3 regions of the Limnohabitans sp. TEGF002 genome follow, and region 3 is predicted to be linked to each of the others. Evidence: predicted binding sites of a transcription regulator. Region 3 holds the regulator's gene; each other region holds the start of a gene.

Region 1 (6,638 bases), 650 kb from region 3:
GAAGGCGGGTATCCATCTTCACCGAAGCCATGGTTCCCGGATCAAGTCCGGGATGACAGACAAGGGGATGGACCCACCTGAATGTCATACCCGCGAAGGCGGGTATCCATCTTCACCGAAGGCATGGATCCCGGATCAAGTCCGGGATGACAAGCCATGTGAATCGTCCGGGACCGATCCGCGTTCAAGCGTCGTCCAGGCCCAGTTCTTGGATTTTTCGGGTGATGGTGTTGCGGCCAATGCCCAGTTTTTGCGCAGCTTCGATGCGTCGCCCGCGCGTGGTGGCAAGGGCGGCCTCGATCAGTTTACGCTCAAAGCGGCGGGTCAGTTCGTCCCACACATCGGTGCGGCCTGCGTTGAGCAAGGCCAAGGCTTCTTGTTCCAGGCCAAGCTCCCAGCCCATGGTGGTAGCGTTGGTGGGGTTGGCTTCGGGTGAACCCATGCCATGCTGCAAACCGACGCCATCCTGTTCAATGCCGCGCTGATAGGTATCGGGTGCTGCAAGGCTGGCATGGGGCGTGGCTATGCCAGATGACAAGGCCACAAAGGCACCTGACTCTGGGGCTGCACCCACCGGGAACTCCTGCACCTCGGGTGGCAAGTCTTTGACTTCAATCACCTGCGCAGGGGCCATCACGGTGAGCCAATGGCAAATGTTTTCGAGTTGGCGCACATTGCCCGGAAACTGAAACTGGCCCAAACGGTCGAGCGCCGCATCGGAAATGCGCTTGGGCTCCACACCCAGTTGTTGAGCGCTGCGCTGCAAAAAGTGGCGTGCCAAAGCGGGCACGTCTTCGCGGCGTTCGCGCAGCGCGGGCAAACGCAGGCGGATCACATTCAGGCGGTGGTAAAGGTCTTCGCGGAACACGCCTTCCTTGACGCACTGCTCCAAGTCTTGGTGGGTGGCTGCGATCACGCGCACATTGGCTTTGACGGCGCTGTGCCCGCCCACGCGGTAGAAGTTGCCGTCAGACAGCACGCGCAGCAAGCGGGTCTGCAGGTCAAACGGCATGTCGCCGATTTCATCCAGAAACAGCGTGCCGCCATCGGCCTGCTCAAAGCGGCCTCGGCGTGAGGCTTGTGCGCCCGTGAAGGCACCACGCTCGTGGCCAAACAATTCACTCTCCAGCAAGTCTTTGGGAATGGCTGCAGTGTTGATGGCCACAAAGGGCTGGTTGGCGCGTGGCGAGTGTTTGTGCAGCGCGTGCGCCACCAGCTCTTTGCCCGAACCCGACTCGCCCGTGATCAGCACCGTGACATGGCTTTGCGCCAAACGGCCGATGCCGCGAAACACGTCTTGCATGGCGGGCGCTTGGCCCAGCATTTCGGGGGCGTCGGCCATTTTTTCTTCGGCCACGTCCTCGCGCTGGCTCTCGCCCACGGCACGGCGGATCAGCTCCACTGCTTTGGGCAAGTCAAAAGGCTTGGGCAGGTACTCAAAAGCGCCACTGGAGAACGCCGACACCGCGCTGTCTAGGTCAGAGAACGCCGTCATGATGATGACGGGCAAGCCGGGCATGCGCTGCTTGATGGCGGCCAGCAAATCCAGGCCGGAGCCGCCGGGCATGCGGATGTCGCTGACCAGCACTTGCGGGCCATCACTCTCGCCCTCGGCCTCCAGCGCCTTCAAAACCTCGCGTGGGTTGGTGAAGCTGCGGGTGGGCAGTCCTTCGCGCAAGAGTGCTTTTTCGAGCACAAAGCGGATGGATTGGTCATCGTCTACGATCCAGATCGGCTTCATCAACTTGACGCTTTCTGTGGGCACTCTTGTGTGCATTAAGGCAACGGAATCAAAATCTTGAAGTCCGTACGACCGGGCTCACTGTCACATTCGATCATGCCGTGGTGCTGTTGCACAAAGGTTTGCGCCAATGTCAGCCCCAGGCCCGAACCGCCTTCGCGCCCCGAAATCAACGGGAAGAAAATGCGGTCCTTGATCGAGTCTGGAACACCAGGCCCGTTGTCCATCACATGCAATTCCAATGCCAAGCGATACCGCTGCTTGCCAAACGTGACTTGCCTCAAGATCCGGCTCTTGAAAGTGATCTGCGCATCGCCTTGAAGGATGCGTTCTTGCAAGGCCTGCGCCGCGTTGTGTGAGATGTTGAGCACCGCCTGGATGAGTTGCTCGCGGTCGCCACGGAACTCGGGGATCGAGATGTCGTAGTCGCGCACCACCTTGAGCCCCTTGGGGAACTCGGCCAGGATCAGGGCCCGCACGCGCTCGCACACTTCGTGGATGTTCACATCACTGACCACATGCGGCCTGCGGTGTGGGGCCAGCAAACGGTCCACCAGCGTCTGCAGCCGATCGGCCTCGTGGATGATGACTTGGGTGTATTCGGTCAGCTCTTTGTCGTTCAGCTCCATCTCAAGCAGCTGAGCCGACCCGCGAATGCCGCCCAGCGGGTTCTTGATCTCGTGCGCCAGATTGCGGATCAGCTCTTTGTTGGCTTGGGCTTGCTCCGACAGACGGTCTTCGCGCTCTTGACGGGTTTGCTGCTCCACGGGCAGCAGCTCCACGATGACCTCATCGGGCTGGTCTGAGGGGGCCACGATCACATGCACGGGCAATGAGTCCTCGTGGTGCAGGCGGCGCAGTTGGGCTTCGTAGCGAAGCGCAGCAAACTCGTTGGACTGGGCTCCGGCCAAGGCCATGATCAAGGGCTGTGGGTCCACAAAATAGTCGGGCAAATGCGTGTCGTACAGCGTGCGACGGGAAAGGCCCAAAGCGTCTTCCAGTGCCGCATTGACAAACCGCACCCGACCTTGACCTTGCATGACAGCCACAGGCGTGGCCAACAAATCAAAGGCCTGGAATCTTGAAACAGGTGTGCTCATGGCTTGGCGGCTTTCAAGGCCACAGGGCGTCGCGCCAGCTCGCGTTGCAGGCTGTCGATGTCGCGCTCGGCTCGGTCAATGGCAGCTTTGAGCGTGGCCACGCGTTCTTGGTATTGGCGGGGCGAGGACTGTTCACCCGCCGACTTGAGTGGAGCGCCTTGGTTGTAGGTGAGCAGCAAGCCTTGGTGCTGTTTTTGCACACGCTCAAGCTCTTGGGCCAGAATGGTGCGCGCCTGCACATCCCGCTCGCTCTGGCGGTCGCTTACCGTGCGTGAGGGCTCCGCTTTGGTGCGCGCCTCATCAGGCATCGGGTCAGCAGGTGTCGCCGCCACTGGCGCAGGCTGGGTGCGCAAGCCGGTGATGACCGTGACGGCCTGCTCAGGCAGCCGCTCGCACCGAGACAGGTCTTTGGGCGCATTGGTGTATTCCTGCCCGCAGCGGTAAATGACCTCTTGGGCCAGTCCGCTCACACACCAGACGCCAACGCACAGCAGCGCAAGCTGCTGCAAAAAACGCACAAAAAAAGGACGGCCGAGGCCGTCCTTGATGGTGATTGCACGGGGAGGTGCAATGCCGTACATGTCCGCTTACAGCGAGTAGTACATGTCGTATTCGACAGGCGACACTTCGACGCGGCTGCGGTTGACTTCTTGCATCTTCAATTCGATGTAAGCGTCGATCCACGAGTCGGTGAACACGCCACCCTTGGTCAAGAAAGCGCGGTCGGCGTTCAGTGCGTCCAAAGCTTGGTCCAAGCTGGAGCAAACGGTGGGGACCAACTTGTCTTCTTCTGGAGGCAGGTGGTACAGGTCTTTGGTTGCTGCTTCGCCGGGGTGGATCTTGTTTTCGATACCGTCCAAGCCCGCCATCAACAAGGCTGCGAAGCCCAGGTAAGGGTTGCACAATGGATCGGGGAAGCGGGCTTCCACGCGGCGGCCCTTGTCGCTGGCGACGTTGGGGATACGGATCGAAGCGGAGCGGTTCTTGGCCGAGTAGGCCAACTTGACCGGGGCTTCGTAGTGAGGAACCAAACGCTTGTAGCTGTTGGTGCCGGGGTTGGTGATCGCGTTCAGGGCACGGGCGTGCTTGATGATGCCGCCGATGTAGAACAAAGCGAATTCAGACAAACCAGCGTAGCCATTGCCTGCAAACAGGTTCTTGCCGTCTTTCCAGATGGACTGGTGAACGTGCATGCCGGAACCGTTGTCGCCAGCGTAAGGCTTGGGCATGAAAGTAGCGGTTTTGCCGTAAGCGTTGGCCACGTTGTGGATCACGTACTTTTGCAGCAGTGTCCAGTCAGCGCGCTCAACCAATGTGGAGAACTTGGTGCCGATTTCGCACTGACCAGCGCCCGCCACTTCGTGGTGGTGCACTTCGACCGGGATGCCCACGGATTCGAGGATCAGCGACATTTCGCTGCGCATGTCGTGTGTGCTGTCGACTGGAGGCACTGGGAAGTAGCCACCCTTGACGCGGTTACGGTGGCCTTTGTTGCCGCCGTCCATCTTGGTGCCGCTGTTCCATGGGGCTTCAGCTTCGTCGATGGCGTAGAAAGTGTTGTTTGGCTCGGTGCTCCAACGCACTTCGTCGAACAAGAAGAATTCTGGCTCGGGACCGAAGTAGGCGGTGTCGCCCAGGCCCGATTGCTTGAGGTAAGTCTCAGCGCGCTTGGCGATCGAACGTGGGTCACGCTCGTAGGCCTTGCCGTCTGTGGGCTCGATCACGTCGCAGATCAGAACCAGTGTGACTTCTTCGAAGAAGGGGTCGATGATGGCGCTGTTGGCATCGGGGATCAACAACATGTCCGAAGCTTCAATGCCTTTCCAGCCAGCAATGGAAGAACCGTCAAACGCTTGACCGTCTTCGAACTTGCTTTCGTCAAACTGCGACACGGGCGCAGTGATGTGCTGCCATTTGCCACGGGTATCGGTGAAACGGAAGTCAACGAACTTGACTTCGTTCTCTTTCACCATCTTCATCACGTCTGCGACGGTCTTGGCCATCAAATTCTCCTGAATGGAAAGGGGTTAAAAAGCTTGCTCACAGGTCTTGCAGTTTCTGTGCCAACTCGAGGCCAAAAACCGCTCACGAACAACCCTAGATTGTGCCTTGTGGGTGACCGATTCGGCATTTGCGCCGGATAAAAAAGAGCGACCGACGGGCTTGGGCGCCTTGCAACACGGCCACAAACCGCCTTTCAAGCCCAGAGCGCCGCGTCCGAACTGACTTCAGCAGGCGTCAAATGCACTTTTATGGTGCAATTTGCACCATAAAAGTGAATATTCAATCAACGCACCAATTCGGGGCCGTATTCCAATGGAAAGGCGGTCAGGCCCTGTCGCAGGTCCAGGTAGGCCTTTTCGGCATCTGACGGTTCGCCTTTGACGCCCAGCTCAATGTGTCGGCCCCACTGCGGATGGTCGACGCTGGGCAAACTGAACACCTTGACGCCAGGGTGCGCGGCTTCGATGGATTCCATCAAGGGGGTCAGGGTGGCTTCCATCGCACCGAGAACGATCACCGACTTTTCGATGTACGCGTTGCGCCGGAAATGGGCGCTGTAGTGGCTGTCCAGCACCGATTCGATCATCGGCCAAGCCATGACTGGGAAGCCAGGCACAAAGTGCACCGTGCCGCCCCCCGGGCCTGTGCAGCTGAAGCCGGGAATCTTGTTGTACGGGTTGCAGATGATGGCCGACCCTTCGGGGAACACGCCCATGTTCAGGCGGTGGACGTTGTCCGGACGCTCCGGCTCGTAAGCCACGCCCTGCTCTTTGGCGGTGTCCTGCATGCGCTCTTGAATCAAGCGCTTGGCTTCGGGGTGCAAGGCCAGCGGCACACCCAGCGCTTTGCCCGCACATTGGCGGGTGTGGTCGTCTGGTGTGGCCCCAATGCCGCCGCAGCTGAACACCACGTCGGCCGAGGCGAAAGCGCGCTTCAACGTGGCGGTGATGCGCTCGGGCGAATCGCCCACGTACTCGGCCCAGCCCAGATTCAGGCCGCGCTCGTTCATCAATTCGATGACTTTGGGCATGTGCTTGTCCTGGCGTTTGCCGGACATGATTTCGTCGCCAATGATGATCAGGCCAAAGGTGGGGGTCATGGTGGTCAAGAAGGAAAAGGAATGGGGTTCAATGGCTGGAGCGCGGCTCGACATCGGTGACGCTGTCGGCTTTGTCTTCAGGGCCTGCGCTCAGCCGGGCCATGGCATGGGGAGAAGCAGGCACAGAGGGCTGGACATCATCGACGGTTGCGCGATGCGGTTCATGGCGCAGTGCCTGCAAAGCCGCCAGCGCAAAGTGGGCAAACCACAGCGAAGAAAACGCAAATACCAGGGTGTAAATCCAGATGGCCACGGGCACCAAAATCACAAAGGCGGCGGCAAACACGGCACCAGAGGCCCACACCAGGCTGGGTGCAGCGCCCATGAGACCCGTGACCACGCCCATGCTCAAAAAGCTCATGCGGTGGCGGGCCATAAGACTGTGGCGCTCTTCGGCGCTGGCGAACTCGGCCAACACATCAAAGGCCATGACGCGGTAGGTGAGCCACCCCCAAATCAGTGCGGGCAGCACCATGGCCAAGGGCGGCACCAGCCACATGGGCAAGGTCAGCAACAAGGCGCCCAGCGCCAGCAGCAAGGATAAAAAAGTCCACCACAGGCTCCGCGTCAGGCTGCCACCTTGCTTGCGCTGCAAGCCTGCGAAGCGCCGATCGGCCACCAGACGGGTCAGCGAAGGCGTCATCAAGAACGAAACCGCCAACAAGGACGCCACCACCACCAAAGGGGTGACCGA
Region 2 (6,638 bases), 400 kb from region 3:
ATGTTGTGCGCCACGGACAAAGGTTTTTGCAAGCCGAAACGCTCACCAATGCCCGCTTTCAATCCTGCGTTGGAAACGAAGGTCAGCGCACTGCGCGTGAGCGCGCCGCCAAAGCTGCCGAACATGGGGCGGTAGTGCACCGGCTGCGGCGTGGGGATGGACGCATTGGGGTCGCCCATGGCCGCCAGCGCGATGAAGCCGCCCTTGAGCACCAGCGATGGCTTGACGCCAAAAAAGGCGGGTTTCCAGATGACCAGGTCGGCCCACTTGCCCACTTCGATGCTGCCCACATCGTGGCTGATGCCGTGCGAAATCGCGGGGTTGATGGTGTATTTGGCGATGTAGCGCTTGACGCGGGCGTTGTCGTGGCGGTCGGTGTCGCCGGGCAGGCTGCCGCGCTGCTGCTTCATTTTGTGCGCCGTCTGCCAAGTGCGGATGATGACCTCGCCCACCCGGCCCATGGCTTGGCTGTCGCTGCTCATCATGCTGATGGCGCCCAGGTCGTGCAGGATGTCCTCGGCCGCAATGGTTTCCTTGCGGATGCGGCTTTCTGCAAAGGCCAGGTCTTCAGCGATGCTGGCATCCAAGTGGTGGCAGACCATCAGCATGTCCACATGCTCATCGAGCGTGTTGTGGGTGAAGGGCATGGTCGGGTTGGTCGAGCTGGGCAAAAAGTTCGCCTGGCCCACCACCTTCAGGATGTCGGGCGCATGTCCGCCCCCCGCGCCCTCGGTGTGAAAGGCGCACAGGCCGCGTCCTTTGGTGGCTTCGATGGTGTTTTCCACATAGCCCGACTCATTGAGCGTGTCCGAATGCAGGGCCACCTGGATGTCCGCTTCGTCGGCCACGTCCAGACAATTGCTGATGGCCGATGGGGTGCTGCCCCAGTCTTCATGCAGCTTCAGCCCGATCACGCCCGCGTTGATTTGCTCGTGCAAGGCGGCAGGCAAGCTGGCGTTGCCCTTGCCAAAAAAGCCCAGGTTCATCGGAAAGGCGTCGGCCGCTTGCAGCATGCGCTCGATGTTGAAGGGGCCGGGTGTGCAGGTGGTGGCAAAGGTGCCGGTGGCGGGGCCCGTGCCGCCACCCATCATGGTGGTCACGCCACTGGTCAGGGCCTCGTCAATTTGCTGGGGGCAGATGAAGTGGATGTGGCAGTCGATGCCGCCCGCGGTCACGATCAGGCCTTCGCAGCTGATGATCTCGGTGCCGGGGCCAATGACGATGTCCACCCCAGGCTGTGTGTCCGGGTTGCCCGCTTTACCGATGGCTGCGATGCGGTTGCCGCGCAAACCGATGTCGGCTTTGACGATGCCCCAGTGGTCGATGATGAGGGCGTTGGTGAGCACGCAATCCATCGCACCCTCGGCGTTGGTGCGTTGTGACTGTGCCATGCCATCGCGGATGGTTTTGCCACCACCGAATTTGACCTCTTCACCATAGCTGCCCGCCTGCAGCGTGAAATCTTTTTCCACCTCAATGACCAAGGCCGTGTCGGCCAAGCGCACGCGGTCGCCCACGGTGGGGCCAAAGGTTTCGGCATAAGCGCGTTTGTCGATGTGGGCCATGTCAGTTGCCTTGTGTTGTGCGCGCGTCGAGTGCGCCGTGGGTCAGACCCCGAAAGCCGTACACCACACGGTCGCCCGCATAGTCCACCAACTCCACCGTGCGTTGTTGGCCCGGCTCAAAGCGCACGGCCATGCCCGAAGCGATGTTCAGGCGCATGCCTTGTGCGGCAGCGCGGTCAAAGCGCAAGCCCGCGTTGGTCTCGGCAAAGTGGTAATGCGAGCCCACTTGAATGGGGCGGTCGCTGGCGTTTTGCACCACCAGCGTGCAGGTGCGGCGGCCCACGTTCAAGGCATGTTGGCCGGGGTCGATCAAAAATTCACCGGGGATCATGGGCAGCTCACTTTTTGCCAAAGTACACAGCGACGGCCACCAAGGCGGCAGCGATCACAAAACCGAGCGCATCGCTCGCGTGCCAATGGGTGCTGCCACCCAAGCCGTGGCCATCGTGCGCGAGGGCTGCAGTACCGATGGCAGAGACGAGCATCAAACTGATTTTTTTCATGAGTTTCTCCTGTCTGGGTCAGACGATGGGTTGGTGCACGGTCACCAATTTGGTGCCATCGGGGAATGTGGCTTCGACCTGGATGTCCGGGATCATTTCGGCGATCCCGTCCATCACGTCGGCACGCGTCAAGACGGTGCGCCCTTCGCTCATCAGTTGCGCCACGGTCTTCCCATCCCGTGCGCCTTCCATGACCGCAGCGCTGATCAGCGCGATGGCTTCGGGGTAGTTGAGCTTGAGACCACGGGCTTTGCGGCGTTCGGCCAAAAGGCCTGCTGTGAAGATCAGCAGCTTGTCTTTTTCGCGGGGGGTGAGTTCCATATTGGTGCGTGGTGAGTGGTTTGGTGCATCAGATGCCACAACACAAGCAAAGAGCGTGCCTTTATAGGGGGTCTCGCTTTTCTATGGAAAACCCATGCCAACACTTGGTGCATCCGACATGGTTTTGAGCTGGCACGGTGATTGCTGATGGTGTTGCAGCGCAGCAAATCTGCGCGTGTTTGAACAACCTACCTTCCTGATTGGAGTGATCTCATGATGAACCGCCGTGGCAACCTCAAAGCCCTTGCGACCGCAGCCGCCCTCGTGGCTGGCAGCCTGAGCTTTGCAACCCAAGCCCAAGCGCAAGCGGGCAACACCATCAAAGTGGGCGTGCTGCACAGCTTGTCCGGCACCATGGCGATTTCCGAGACGGTGCTCAAAGACACCGTGCTCATGGCCATCGACGAAATCAACGCCAAGGGCGGCGTGCTCGGCAAAAAGCTCGAGCCCGTGATCGTGGACCCGGCCTCCAACTGGCCTTTGTTCGCAGAAAAAACCAAGCAGCTGCTCGGCCAAGACAAAGTCTCGGTGATCTTCGGTTGCTGGACTTCGGTGTCGCGCAAATCGGTGTTGCCCGTCGTCGAAGAAATGAACGGCCTGCTGTTCTACCCCGTGCAATACGAAGGTGAAGAGCTGTCCAAAAATGTGTTCTACACCGGCGCTGCACCCAACCAGCAGGCCATCCCTGCTGTGGATTACCTGATGAGCAAAGAAGGCGGCAGCGCCAAGCGTTGGGTCTTGCTGGGCACCGACTACGTGTATCCCCGTACCACCAACAAAATTCTGCGCGCTTACCTGAAAAGCAAAGGCGTGGCTGACAAAGACATCGACGAAAAGTACACCCCGTTTGGTCACAGCGATTACCAAACCATCGTGGCCGATGTGAAGAAATTTTCTGCCGGTGGCAAGACCGCTGTGGTGTCCACCATCAACGGTGACTCCAACGTGCCTTTCTACAAAGAACTGGGCAATGCGGGTTTGAAGGCCAAAGACGTGCCTGTGGTGGCTTTCTCGGTGGGTGAAGAAGAACTGCGCGGCGTCGACACCAAGCCTTTGGTCGGTCACCTGGCCGCATGGAACTACTTCATGTCCATCAAGAACCCCGCCAACGACGAGTTCACCAAAAAGTGGGCGGCCTATGCCAAGGCCAAGAACATCGCTGGTCACAAAGACAAGCCTCTGACCAACGACCCGATGGAAGCGACTTACATCGGCATCAACATGTGGAAGCAAGCGGTTGAAAAAGCCAAGACCACCGACACCGACAAAGTGATTGCAGCCATGGCGGGCCAGACTTTCAAGGCACCGAGCGGCATCACCAGCAAGATGGATGAGAAAAACCACCACCTGCACAAGTCGGTGTTCATTGGCGAGATCAAGGCCGACGGCCAGTTCAACGTGGTCTGGAAAACACCCGGCCCCGTCAAGGCCAAGCCTTGGAGCCCCTACATCCCTGGCAACGACGTCAAGCCTGACGAGCCAGTCAAGAAGTGATGGTTTGAAAGTGTGAATGCTTGTCGCAGCTGAAGCGCCGACCTGCCTGGTCATCAGGCAGGTCGGCGGCTTGAGCCCCGACATGGTCGGTGGCCAGACCCGAAAGTGAGCAAGATGAAACGATGGATGTTGAAAGCGGCGTGGATGGCCAGCGCCATGTGGGGCCTGTCGGCCGCGCAAGCCCTGACGATGGACGAAGCCAGAAGGATGGCCGTGGGCGAGAGCGATGCCCGCGTAGAGGCCATCTCCAAAGCGGTGGCTCAAGGCAGTGAAAAAACCGCCGCCTATCTGCAAGCACTGGCCGATGACGTGGTCAAAATGGTGGGCGATCAGGTGGTCGTGGTGCGCGATGGGCAAGGCCTGGATCCCGTGTCCGGACAAGCGGTTGCTGTGCCGCCAGACGCCGAAGATGTGATGCTGAACAACCGCCTGCGGGGCGAAATCGACACGGCCCTGGCGGCTTTGAAGTTGTTCAGCCCCGATGTGAAGCTGCGCAGGCAAGCTGCTTTGTCGCTGCTCAAAGAACCCGATGCCAGCCGCGCCCCCTTGCTCGACAAGGCTTTGGCGGCTGAAAAAGACCCCACAGTGCAAAGCTTGGTGCGCCAAGCCCGCGCAGCGGCACGGCTGAGCAGTGAGGATGCAAACGATCGATCGCTGGCCGCCCGCGAGTTGGCGGACAGCCAGCAACCTGAGACGCTGCTGCTTTTGAACCAGCAACTGAGCCAAGAGCAAGACCCTGCGGTCCAAAAACAAATCCAGTCCGCTTTGACCCAAGTGCAGGGCAGCCTGCGCTGGGGCGAGCGCTTGGGGGCCATGTTCACCGGGCTCAGCCTAGGCTCCATATTGCTGCTGGTGGCGCTGGGCCTGGCCATCACCTATGGCCTGATGGGCGTCATCAACATGGCGCATGGCGAGTTGATGATGATTGGTGCCTATGCCACCTATGTGGTGCAGGCGCTGTTTCGCGAGCATTTGCCGGGTGCGTTTGACGCTTACCTTTTTGTAGCGATGCCGGTGGCCTTCCTCACAGCGGCCTTGGTGGGTGCGGTGATGGAGCGTGCCGTTTTGCAGCATTTGTATGGCCGCCCGCTCGAAACCCTGCTGGCCACCTGGGGCATCAGCTTGGTGCTGATGCAAGGCGTACGCAGCCTGTTTGGCGCGCAAAACGTGGGCGTTGAAAACCCCTCTTGGATGAGCGGCTCGCTGCAGTTGCTGCCCAATTTGCAGCTGCCCTGGAACCGGGTGCTGATCATCGTGTTTGCACTGGCCGTGTTGGTCGGGGTGGCGCTTTTGATTGGCAAAACCCGGCTGGGTTTGTTCGTGCGCGGTGTCACGCAAAACCGCCCTATGGCCTCGTGCATGGGCGTGAACACAGCGCGCATCGACACCTATGCCTTTGCATTGGGTTCGGGCATTGCAGGTCTGGCGGGCTGTGCGCTCAGTCAGGTGGGCAATGTGGGGCCTGACCTGGGCCAAAGCTACATCGTGGACGCGTTCATGGTGGTGGTGCTGGGCGGTGTGGGCCAGCTGGCAGGCACGGTGTATGCCGCTCTGGGTCTGGGTCTGGTCAACAAGTTGCTGGAAGGCTTGACGGGCGCGGTGCTCGCCAAGATTGCCGTGCTGGTGTTCATCATCATCTTCATCCAGAAGCGGCCGCAAGGCATCTTCGCGATGAAGGGGCGCAGCGCTGAAGCGTGAAGAGGACCATGAACATGAAAAATTTGGAACTCCCCACCCCCGCTCCTTTGATGGGCCGCCAAGCCTGGTCGGCGTTTTTGCTGGCGCTGATCGTGGTCGGCGTGTTGGCTCCGGTGTTCAACTTGTGGGTAACCGAGAGCAGCGTCTTCCATTTGAGCGACTACGCCATCGCTTTGATTGGCAAGATCATGTGCTACGCCATCTGCGCGCTGGCCATGGACTTGATCTGGGGCTACACCGGCATCTTGTCGCTGGGCCATGGTTTGTTCTTCGCTTTGGGCGGCTATGTCATGGGCATGTACCTCATGCGCCAGATCGGCCAGGACGGCAACTACAAAAGCGACTTGCCCGACTTCATGGTGTTTCTGGATTGGAAAGAGCTGCCCTGGCACTGGATGCTGTCGGACAGCTTTGGGGCCACGTTGGTGTTGGTGGTGTTGGTGCCCGGTGTGATCGCTTTTGTGTTTGGCTACTTTGCCTTTCGCTCGCGCATCAAGGGCGTGTATTTTTCCATCATCACCCAGGCCCTGACCTATGCAGCCATGCTCTTGTTTTTTCGCAACGAAACCGGGCTGGGTGGCAACAACGGCTTCACCGATTTCAAACGCATCCTCGACTTGCCCATTGCCACCCCCGGCATGCGCATGACGCTGTTTGTCATCACCGGTTTGACCTTGTTGGGTTTTTATCTGTTCTCGCGCTGGTTGGTGGGCAGCAAGTACGGCCGCGTGTTGATGGCCATTCGCGATGCCGAAACGCGGGTCATGTTTTCGGGCTATTCGCCTCTGCCCTACAAGCTGAGTATTTGGGTCATTTCGGCCGTGATGTGTGGCATTGCCGGAGCTTTGTATGTGCCGCAGGTGGGCATCATCAACCCCGGTGAGATGAGCGCGGCCAACTCGATCGAGATCGCGGTGTGGGCGGCGGTGGGCGGGCGTGGCACCTTGATCGGCCCCATTGTGGGGGCGTTTTTGGTGAACGGGGTCAAGAGCTGGCTGACGGTGAGCGCGCCTGAGTTTTGGCTGTACTTTTTGGGGGCGCTGTTCATTGGCGTGAC
Region 3 (6,638 bases):
CGCTCGGCAAAGTCGACCATGCGGAAGGCCACATCGCTGCCGAAGACTGGCGCGGTGGGTTCGTGTTCGTTATCGCGTGCTTCTTCGATCAGGCCTTGCCAGACGTGGTTTTGGAAGGGCAGCAATTTCTCAAAGCCAAACCGCCGCTGCAAACCGGGGGCGATGCCACAAGCGATTTGCGCCGCTTCGATCGGGATGGTGCCGCTGCCGCAGCAGGGGTCGTACAGGGGGACTGTGGCGTCCCAGCCACTGGCCGCGATCATGGCGGCAGCCAATGTTTCCTTCAAAGGCGCGTCGCCTTTGTCGGTACGCCAGCCGCGCTTGAACAAAGGTTCGCCCGAGGTGTCGATGTAGAGCGTGGCCGTTTCGGGCGTCAGGTGTGCGTAGATGCGCACGTCGGGCCAGCTGGTGTCGACGCTGGGGCGCTCACCGCGTTTGGCGCGAAAGCGGTCGGCCACCGCGTCTTTGATCTTGAGGGCCGCAAAGTTCAGGCTGGTCAGCGGGCTGTGCTGCGCCGTGATGTCGATCTTGAAAGTTTGCTTGGGGGTGAACCAGATTTCCCAAGCCACGTCGCTGGCCGCGTTGTAGAGGTCGTTTTCGTTGCGGTAGTCGGTGACCGACAGTTGCACCAGCACACGCTGCGTCAGGCGGCTGTGCAGGTTGATGCGCATGGCATCGCGCCAGGAGGCGCGGGCCATCACACCACCGCGTCCGGTCAGCAGGTCGTGGCCCGTCAGGCCGGTGATGGCGTGCACCTCGTCGGCCAAAAAGCCTTCAACGCCCGCGGCGCAAGGCATGAACAGGTTCAATGAATTCACTCAAATACTCTCAAAGGGTTTTGCGCAGGTTCGCAGGCGCGATCTTCAGGGCTTCACGGTACTTGGCCACCGTGCGACGTGCGCAGTCGATGCCTTGTTCTTTCAGCATCTCGGAAATCTGGTTGTCTGACAGGGGCTTGGCGGGTTTTTCGGCCGCGACAAACTGCTTGATGAGCGCCCGCACGGCGGTGCTGGATGCCGCGCTGCCGCTGTCGGTGCCCAGGCCCGAGCCAAAGAAATACTTCAGCTCAAACGTGCCTTGCGGCGTGGACATGTACTTGGCCGTGGTCACACGGCTGATGGTGGACTCGTGCATGCCCAGCTCGTCGGCGATCTCGCGCAGCACCAGCGGGCGCATGGCCAGCTCGCCGTGCGTCAAGAAGTTCTTTTGCCGCTCCACAATGGCGGTGGACACGCGCAAGATGGTGTCAAAGCGCTGTTGGATGTTCTTGATGAACCAGCGTGCTTCTTGCAGGCGCTGCTGAAGACCCGCATGGTTGTCGCCCTTGCCGCCGCGCAAAGCGTTGGCATAGATGTCGTGTACGCGCAGCTTGGGCATGACATCGGGGTTGAGCTGGATGCGGAATTTGGGCGTGGCCGTCTTGCTGGTGTTGACCACCAACACATCGGGAATGATGATGTTTTGCTCGGCCTGCACAAAGGGGCGACCGGGTTTGGGCTCGAGCCGGGCGATGAAGGGGATCGCGCTTTTGACCACGGCTTCGCTCAGGCCGCAGGCCGCCGCCAAACGCTTGTAATCGCGCTTGGCCAACATTTCCAGTGGCTGCGCGCAAACGGCCAGCGCTGCTTGGGCCACTTCATCTTGAGGGTCGTCTTTGAGCCAGGCCTTGACTTGGATGCGCAGGCATTCGGCCAAGTCGCGCGCGCCCACGCCCACGGGTTCGAGCGACTGCAGCAAGCCCAGTGCCACGGTGAAACGGTGCACCAGCTCGTCGATCTGTTCGTAGTCGTCGCTGCCCGCCAAGCTGGCCGCCAACTCGGGCAGGGTGTCGGTCAGGTAGCCGTCGTCGTTGAGCGACTCGATCAGAAAGCGCAGTGCGGCGCGGTCCACTTCGGACAGGCGCAGCGACAAGGCCTGGCGGTGCAAAAAGTCGGTCAGGGACCCGCTGCTGCGGGCCAGGTCAATCGCGTCGGCGGTTTCCTCGCCGTTGTTTTGTCGTGGTGTGGCGTCGCCACCCCACTCGCTGTCGTCGGGGCGCATGTCCACGCTGCCGTCGCCGTCCCAGCTCTCGGCCACATCGGTCACGGCTTCGTCGCGGGTTTCGCTGGCGCTGTCGTCGCTGCTGCTGGCTGTGCTGGCGCTTTCACTCACCCGGTCTCCCAAGCTGACGTGGGTGTCGGCCTGGTCCAGGCCAAAGGCTTCGGCCGTGGCTTCTTCTTCGGCGCGCTCCAGAAACGGGTTGTCGTCCAGCATTTGGTCGACCTCTTGCGACAGCTCCAGCGTAGACAGCTGCAGCAGGCGGATCGATTGTTGCAACTGGGGCGTGAGCGCCAGGTGCTGGGACATGCGAAGCGACAGGCCGGGTTTCATGGCTGTGCGCTCTGGTTGTGGACGCGTGGGGTGTTCATCACATCCTGAAGTGTTCGCCCAGGTACACCCGGCGCACATCGGCGTTGGTCACGATCTCGTCGGGCGTGCCCTCAGCCAGCACGCGACCTTCGCTGATGATGTAGGCGTGGTCGCAAATGCCCAGGGTTTCGCGCACGTTGTGGTCGGTGATGAGCACGCCAATGCCACGCTGTTTGAGGAAGGCAATGATGCGCTGAATCTCGATCACGGCAATCGGGTCGATACCGGCAAAGGGTTCGTCCAACAAAATGAAGCGCGGGTTGGTGGCCAAGGCGCGGGCAATCTCCACGCGGCGGCGTTCACCACCCGACAGCGCCACCGCAGGCGAGTCCCGCAGGTGGTCGACACGCAAATCGCCCAGCAATTCGGTCAGGTGTTTTTCGATGTCGGCAGACGACAAGCCTTGGCCCTGGTCGTTGGTTTGCAGCTCCAAAATGGCGCGCACGTTCTCGGCCACCGTCAGCTTGCGAAAGATGGAGGCTTCTTGTGGCAGGTATGACAAGCCCATGCGCGAGCGCTTGTGGATGGGCATGCGTGTGACGTCTTCGCCGTCGATCAGGATCTGCCCGCCATCGGCCCGCACCAGGCCCACGATCATGTAAAACGAGGTGGTTTTGCCTGCGCCGTTGGGGCCGAGCAGACCAACGACTTCGCCTTTGTCCACTTGCACCGACACGTCATGCACCACTTTGCGGCTGCCATAGGCTTTTTGCAGGTGGTGGGCTTCCAGCCGACTGGTGACCACAGGCTCGCTCATGGCTTGGTGCCCTCACGGGTGCCAGGGCTGACCCGCAGTGCTGGGATGGGTGTTGACGGTGCAACTGGCGTGGCGGCTGGGTTGGTTTTTCTGGGCGTGAGCACTGCGCGCACACGTTGGTCGCGTGGGTCGGTGGCTTTGCCGCCAGCGGCGGGGCGGTCCACGGTCATCACTTCGGTGGTGTTGTTGAACACGATCTTCTGGCCGTTGATCTGATCGGCCAGCACCGTGCCACGCAAAATTCGCACCTCGGCCCGCTGGATCAAGGTGACCACATCGGCTTGGCTGTCGTAGATGGCCATTTCGCCTTCACCTTCGGTGAATTCGTCCACCCCTTCACGCTTTTGGCGGAAGAACACCCGCTCATTGGGGGCAGCCCAGACGTGTGCGATTTGTTGGCCTTCTTTGTCTTGTTGCACTTCCATGCGTGCGCCGCGCAGCACCATCGTGCCTTTGAAGGCCACCACTTGGCCCGTGAAGATGGTGAGCAATTTGCTCTCATCGTGGCGCATGGCGTCGGCCTCGATGAGCATGGGTTTGTCCCTGTCGGCTTTCTCTGCCCAAGCAGGCATGCTGAACAAGCTCAACCCTGAGGCGAGGAGGCCGATGATGCGGAGGGTTTTCATTTGGGGCATGAATCTTGCTGAGAACGGATTTTGATTGTAGGCGTAAGCCAGGGCGTATCGGCGTCGGGCGAGGGCTTGTGGCATAAAAAAACCCGCTCAGACCGGGGTCTGGCGGGCTGGTTCTACGGCAGGACCCCGTTGTGGGCCTGTGGCCTCAGCTTTGTTTTTTGGCTGGAGCCGTTTTGCCTGGGTTGTTGCGTGACTGGGCGACCAGGGATTCCGCGACTTTGAGGGCGCGGTCCATGCTGCCTGCCAAGGTGCCATCGATGTAGTAACGCCCAGCCACACCCAAGGAGGGTACGCCTTCGACCTTGAAATCGTTTTGAAGTTGCACCGCCCGCTTGAGCTTCGAGGCCACGCCAAAAGATTTGTAAACCTCGTTGAACTTGACTTTGTCCACGCCCTGCTTTTCTGCCCAGGCCAAAACGCTGGCGTCGGTGTTGAGCATCAACTTCTCGACATGGATCGCGGCAAACACCTTGGGGTGCAGCGTTTCCATCAAGTTCATGGTCTCAATCGTGAAATACAGGCGCTGCTGGGGGGCAAAGTCGTCACGGAAAGACACGGGCATTCGGCGCACCACAACGTCTTTCGGGGCAGTTTTGGCCCATTGGGCAAAGCTGGGCTCAAAAGCATTGCAGTGCGGGCAGCTGTACCAGAAGAACTCGATGACCTCGATCTTGCCTGCACCGGCTTCGGTGGCGATGGGGCGCTCCAGCGTCAAAAAGTCCTTGCCGGACTTGAACAGGGCGGCCTGAGCCCAGGCCACAGGGGCGCTCAGCCATGCGCTGGCAGTCAGCAAGGCAGAAGAGAAGAGGCGGCGTTTCATGGTCATGCTCCAAAAGAGGGGGGCGGGTTCAGCGTTGAACTCGCACCAAGGTGTTGTCGATGCCGCTGCCTTCCAGGCGCGTGCGGATGCGATCTGCGGCGGCTTTGTCTGGGAAAGGTCCTAAGCGTACGCGATACACCGTGCGTCCTGCTTGCTCGCGTTCAGAAACCTTGGCGTCCAGACCCATTAAGGCCAACTTGGCTTTTTGGGCGTCGGCATCGTTGCTGGTTCGGTAGGCACCTACCTGGATCACGTAGTCAAAGGGGTCGGCGGCATTGGCTGGCGCAGCGGGGGTGCTCAGCCCTGATTTGGACTTGGCCAAATCACCCAACGGATCGGCAGTGACGGCCGGGCGTGGTTCGGCTTTGGCTGCATCTGGGGCGCTTTTGCCCACAGTGCCAGGGGCCGTTTTATCGGCACCTGCGTCAGGCGTGGGGGCTGCGGGTGCGGCAGGTGCTTCAGCAGGTGGCTTGGGTTGGAACACGCTGTTCGGGTTCCAGTCCTTGTTCTTTTCAGTTTCCTGCACGTCCTGGTCGTTGGTGCGGGGCTGGTTCTTGTTGGAGAAAGGTGTGGGCACCTTGGTCACATAAATGGCCACGGCCAAGGCCACGCCCAGGCCCAACACCAAACCGATGATGAAGCCCAGAAAAGTACCGCCGCGTTGGCTGTGGAGTTGCATGATCCGTCCCTTTACATTTTTTGCGGTGCCGACACACCCAGCACTTTGAGGCCGTTGCGCAGCACTTGTGCGGTGGCAGCCACCAGGGCCAAGCGCGCTTTCTTGACCGCTTCGTCGTCCACCAAAATGCGCTCGGCATCGTAGTAGCTGTGGTACTGCGAGGCCAGGTCGCGCAAATAAAACGTCACGTCGTGTGGCGCAAAGTCGGTGGCGGCCGAGGTCAGCATCTCGGGGTATTTGGCCAGGGCCAACATCAGCGCATGGGCCTGTGGGCTTTGCAGCGGCGAGAGGTCGGCGTGGGTCAGGCTGGCGATGTCGCCGCCGTCTTTTTCTTTCCAAGCCGCCAGCACCGAGCAAATGCGGGCATGGGCGTATTGCACGTAGTACACCGGGTTGTCGTTGTTTTGCGCCAGCGCCAAGTCGATGTCGAAGATGTATTCGGTGTCGGGCTTGCGGCTGAGCAAAAAGAAACGCACCGCATCCTTGCTGGTCCACTCGATCAGATCGCGCAGCGTGACGTAGCTGCCTGCGCGTTTGGAGATCTTGACTTCTTCGCCGCCGCGCATCACGCGCACCATGGTGTGCAGCACGTAGTCGGGGTAGCCCTCGGGGATGCCCACGCCTGCGGCCTGCAGGCCTGCGCGCACGCGGGCGATGGTGCCGTGGTGGTCGGTGCCCTGAATGTTCACGACGCGTGAAAAGCCGCGTTCCCACTTGGCGATGTGGTAGGCCACATCGGGCACAAAGTAGGTGTAGGTGCCGTCGCCCTTGCGCATGACGCGGTCTTTGTCGTCACCGTAGTCGGTGGATTTCAGCCACAGCGCGCCGTCTTGCTCGTAGGTCTTGCCCGCGTCCTTGAGCTTTTGCACCGCCGCATCGACCTTGCCGCTGGTGTACAGGCTGGACTCGAGGTAGTAGTTGTCAAAGCGAACGTCAAAGGCTTTCAAGTCCAGGTCTTGTTCGCGGCGCAAATAGGCCACGGCGAACTCGCGCATGCCGTCCACGTCATTCACATCGCCGCTGGCTGTGCAGCTGCGGTCGTCGGACTGAACGGTTTTGCCCGCCAGAAAATCGTTGGCGATGTCCTGGATGTAGTCGCCGTTGTAGAACGCTTTGCTTTCGGGGTTGTCCGGGTCGGTGGGCCAAGAGGCATCACCGGGTTGGATGCCCTGCGCCCGCATGTGGGTGCTCTTGGCCAGCGTGCCGATCTGAACGCCCGCGTCGTTGTAATAAAACTCGCGGTAGACCTGCAGGCCTTGTGTGGCCAGCAAATTGCAAATCGCGTCGCCCAAAGCCGCTTGGCGGCCATGGCCCACATGCAGCGGACCCGTGGGGTTG

Evidence for each region. The regulator sigma-54, encoded in region 3, starts transcription at its own class of promoters, with help from an activator protein. The targets are predictions, from matches to a motif close to TGGCANGNAANCTGCTTT.
Region 1: the regulator sigma-54 is predicted to act here: its motif matches at 4,890-4,907, upstream of glnA (type I glutamate--ammonia ligase).
Region 2: the regulator sigma-54 is predicted to act here: its motif matches at 2,472-2,489, upstream of ureA (urease subunit gamma).

What each region holds. Positions count from the first base shown of each region.
Region 1 is NZ_AP029224.1:2,377,727-2,384,364, forward strand. It holds gene ntrC (nitrogen regulation protein NR(I)) at 185-1,741, opposite strand; gene glnL (nitrogen regulation protein NR(II)) at 1,777-2,841, opposite strand; gene ACZ5SR_RS11825 (hypothetical protein) at 2,838-3,422, opposite strand; gene glnA (type I glutamate--ammonia ligase) at 3,429-4,844, opposite strand; gene ACZ5SR_RS11835 (competence/damage-inducible protein A) at 5,129-5,944, opposite strand; gene ACZ5SR_RS11840 (EI24 domain-containing protein) at 5,973-6,638, opposite strand, start outside.
Region 2 is NZ_AP029224.1:2,631,406-2,638,043, reverse strand. It holds gene ureC (urease subunit alpha) at 1-1,565, opposite strand, end outside; gene ACZ5SR_RS13110 (urease subunit beta) at 1,567-1,896, opposite strand; gene ACZ5SR_RS13105 (hypothetical protein) at 1,904-2,068, opposite strand; gene ureA (urease subunit gamma) at 2,087-2,389, opposite strand; gene urtA (urea ABC transporter substrate-binding protein) at 2,606-3,883, shown strand; gene urtB (urea ABC transporter permease subunit UrtB) at 3,998-5,581, shown strand; gene urtC (urea ABC transporter permease subunit UrtC) at 5,596-6,638, shown strand, end outside.
Region 3 is NZ_AP029224.1:3,027,135-3,033,772, reverse strand. It holds gene ACZ5SR_RS15210 (THUMP domain-containing class I SAM-dependent RNA methyltransferase) at 1-818, opposite strand, end outside; gene ACZ5SR_RS15205 (RNA polymerase factor sigma-54) at 829-2,370, opposite strand; gene lptB (LPS export ABC transporter ATP-binding protein) at 2,408-3,166, opposite strand; gene lptA (lipopolysaccharide transport periplasmic protein LptA) at 3,163-3,792, opposite strand; gene ACZ5SR_RS15190 (thiol:disulfide interchange protein DsbA/DsbL) at 3,947-4,621, opposite strand; gene ACZ5SR_RS15185 (SPOR domain-containing protein) at 4,650-5,300, opposite strand; gene argS (arginine--tRNA ligase) at 5,312-6,638, opposite strand, start outside.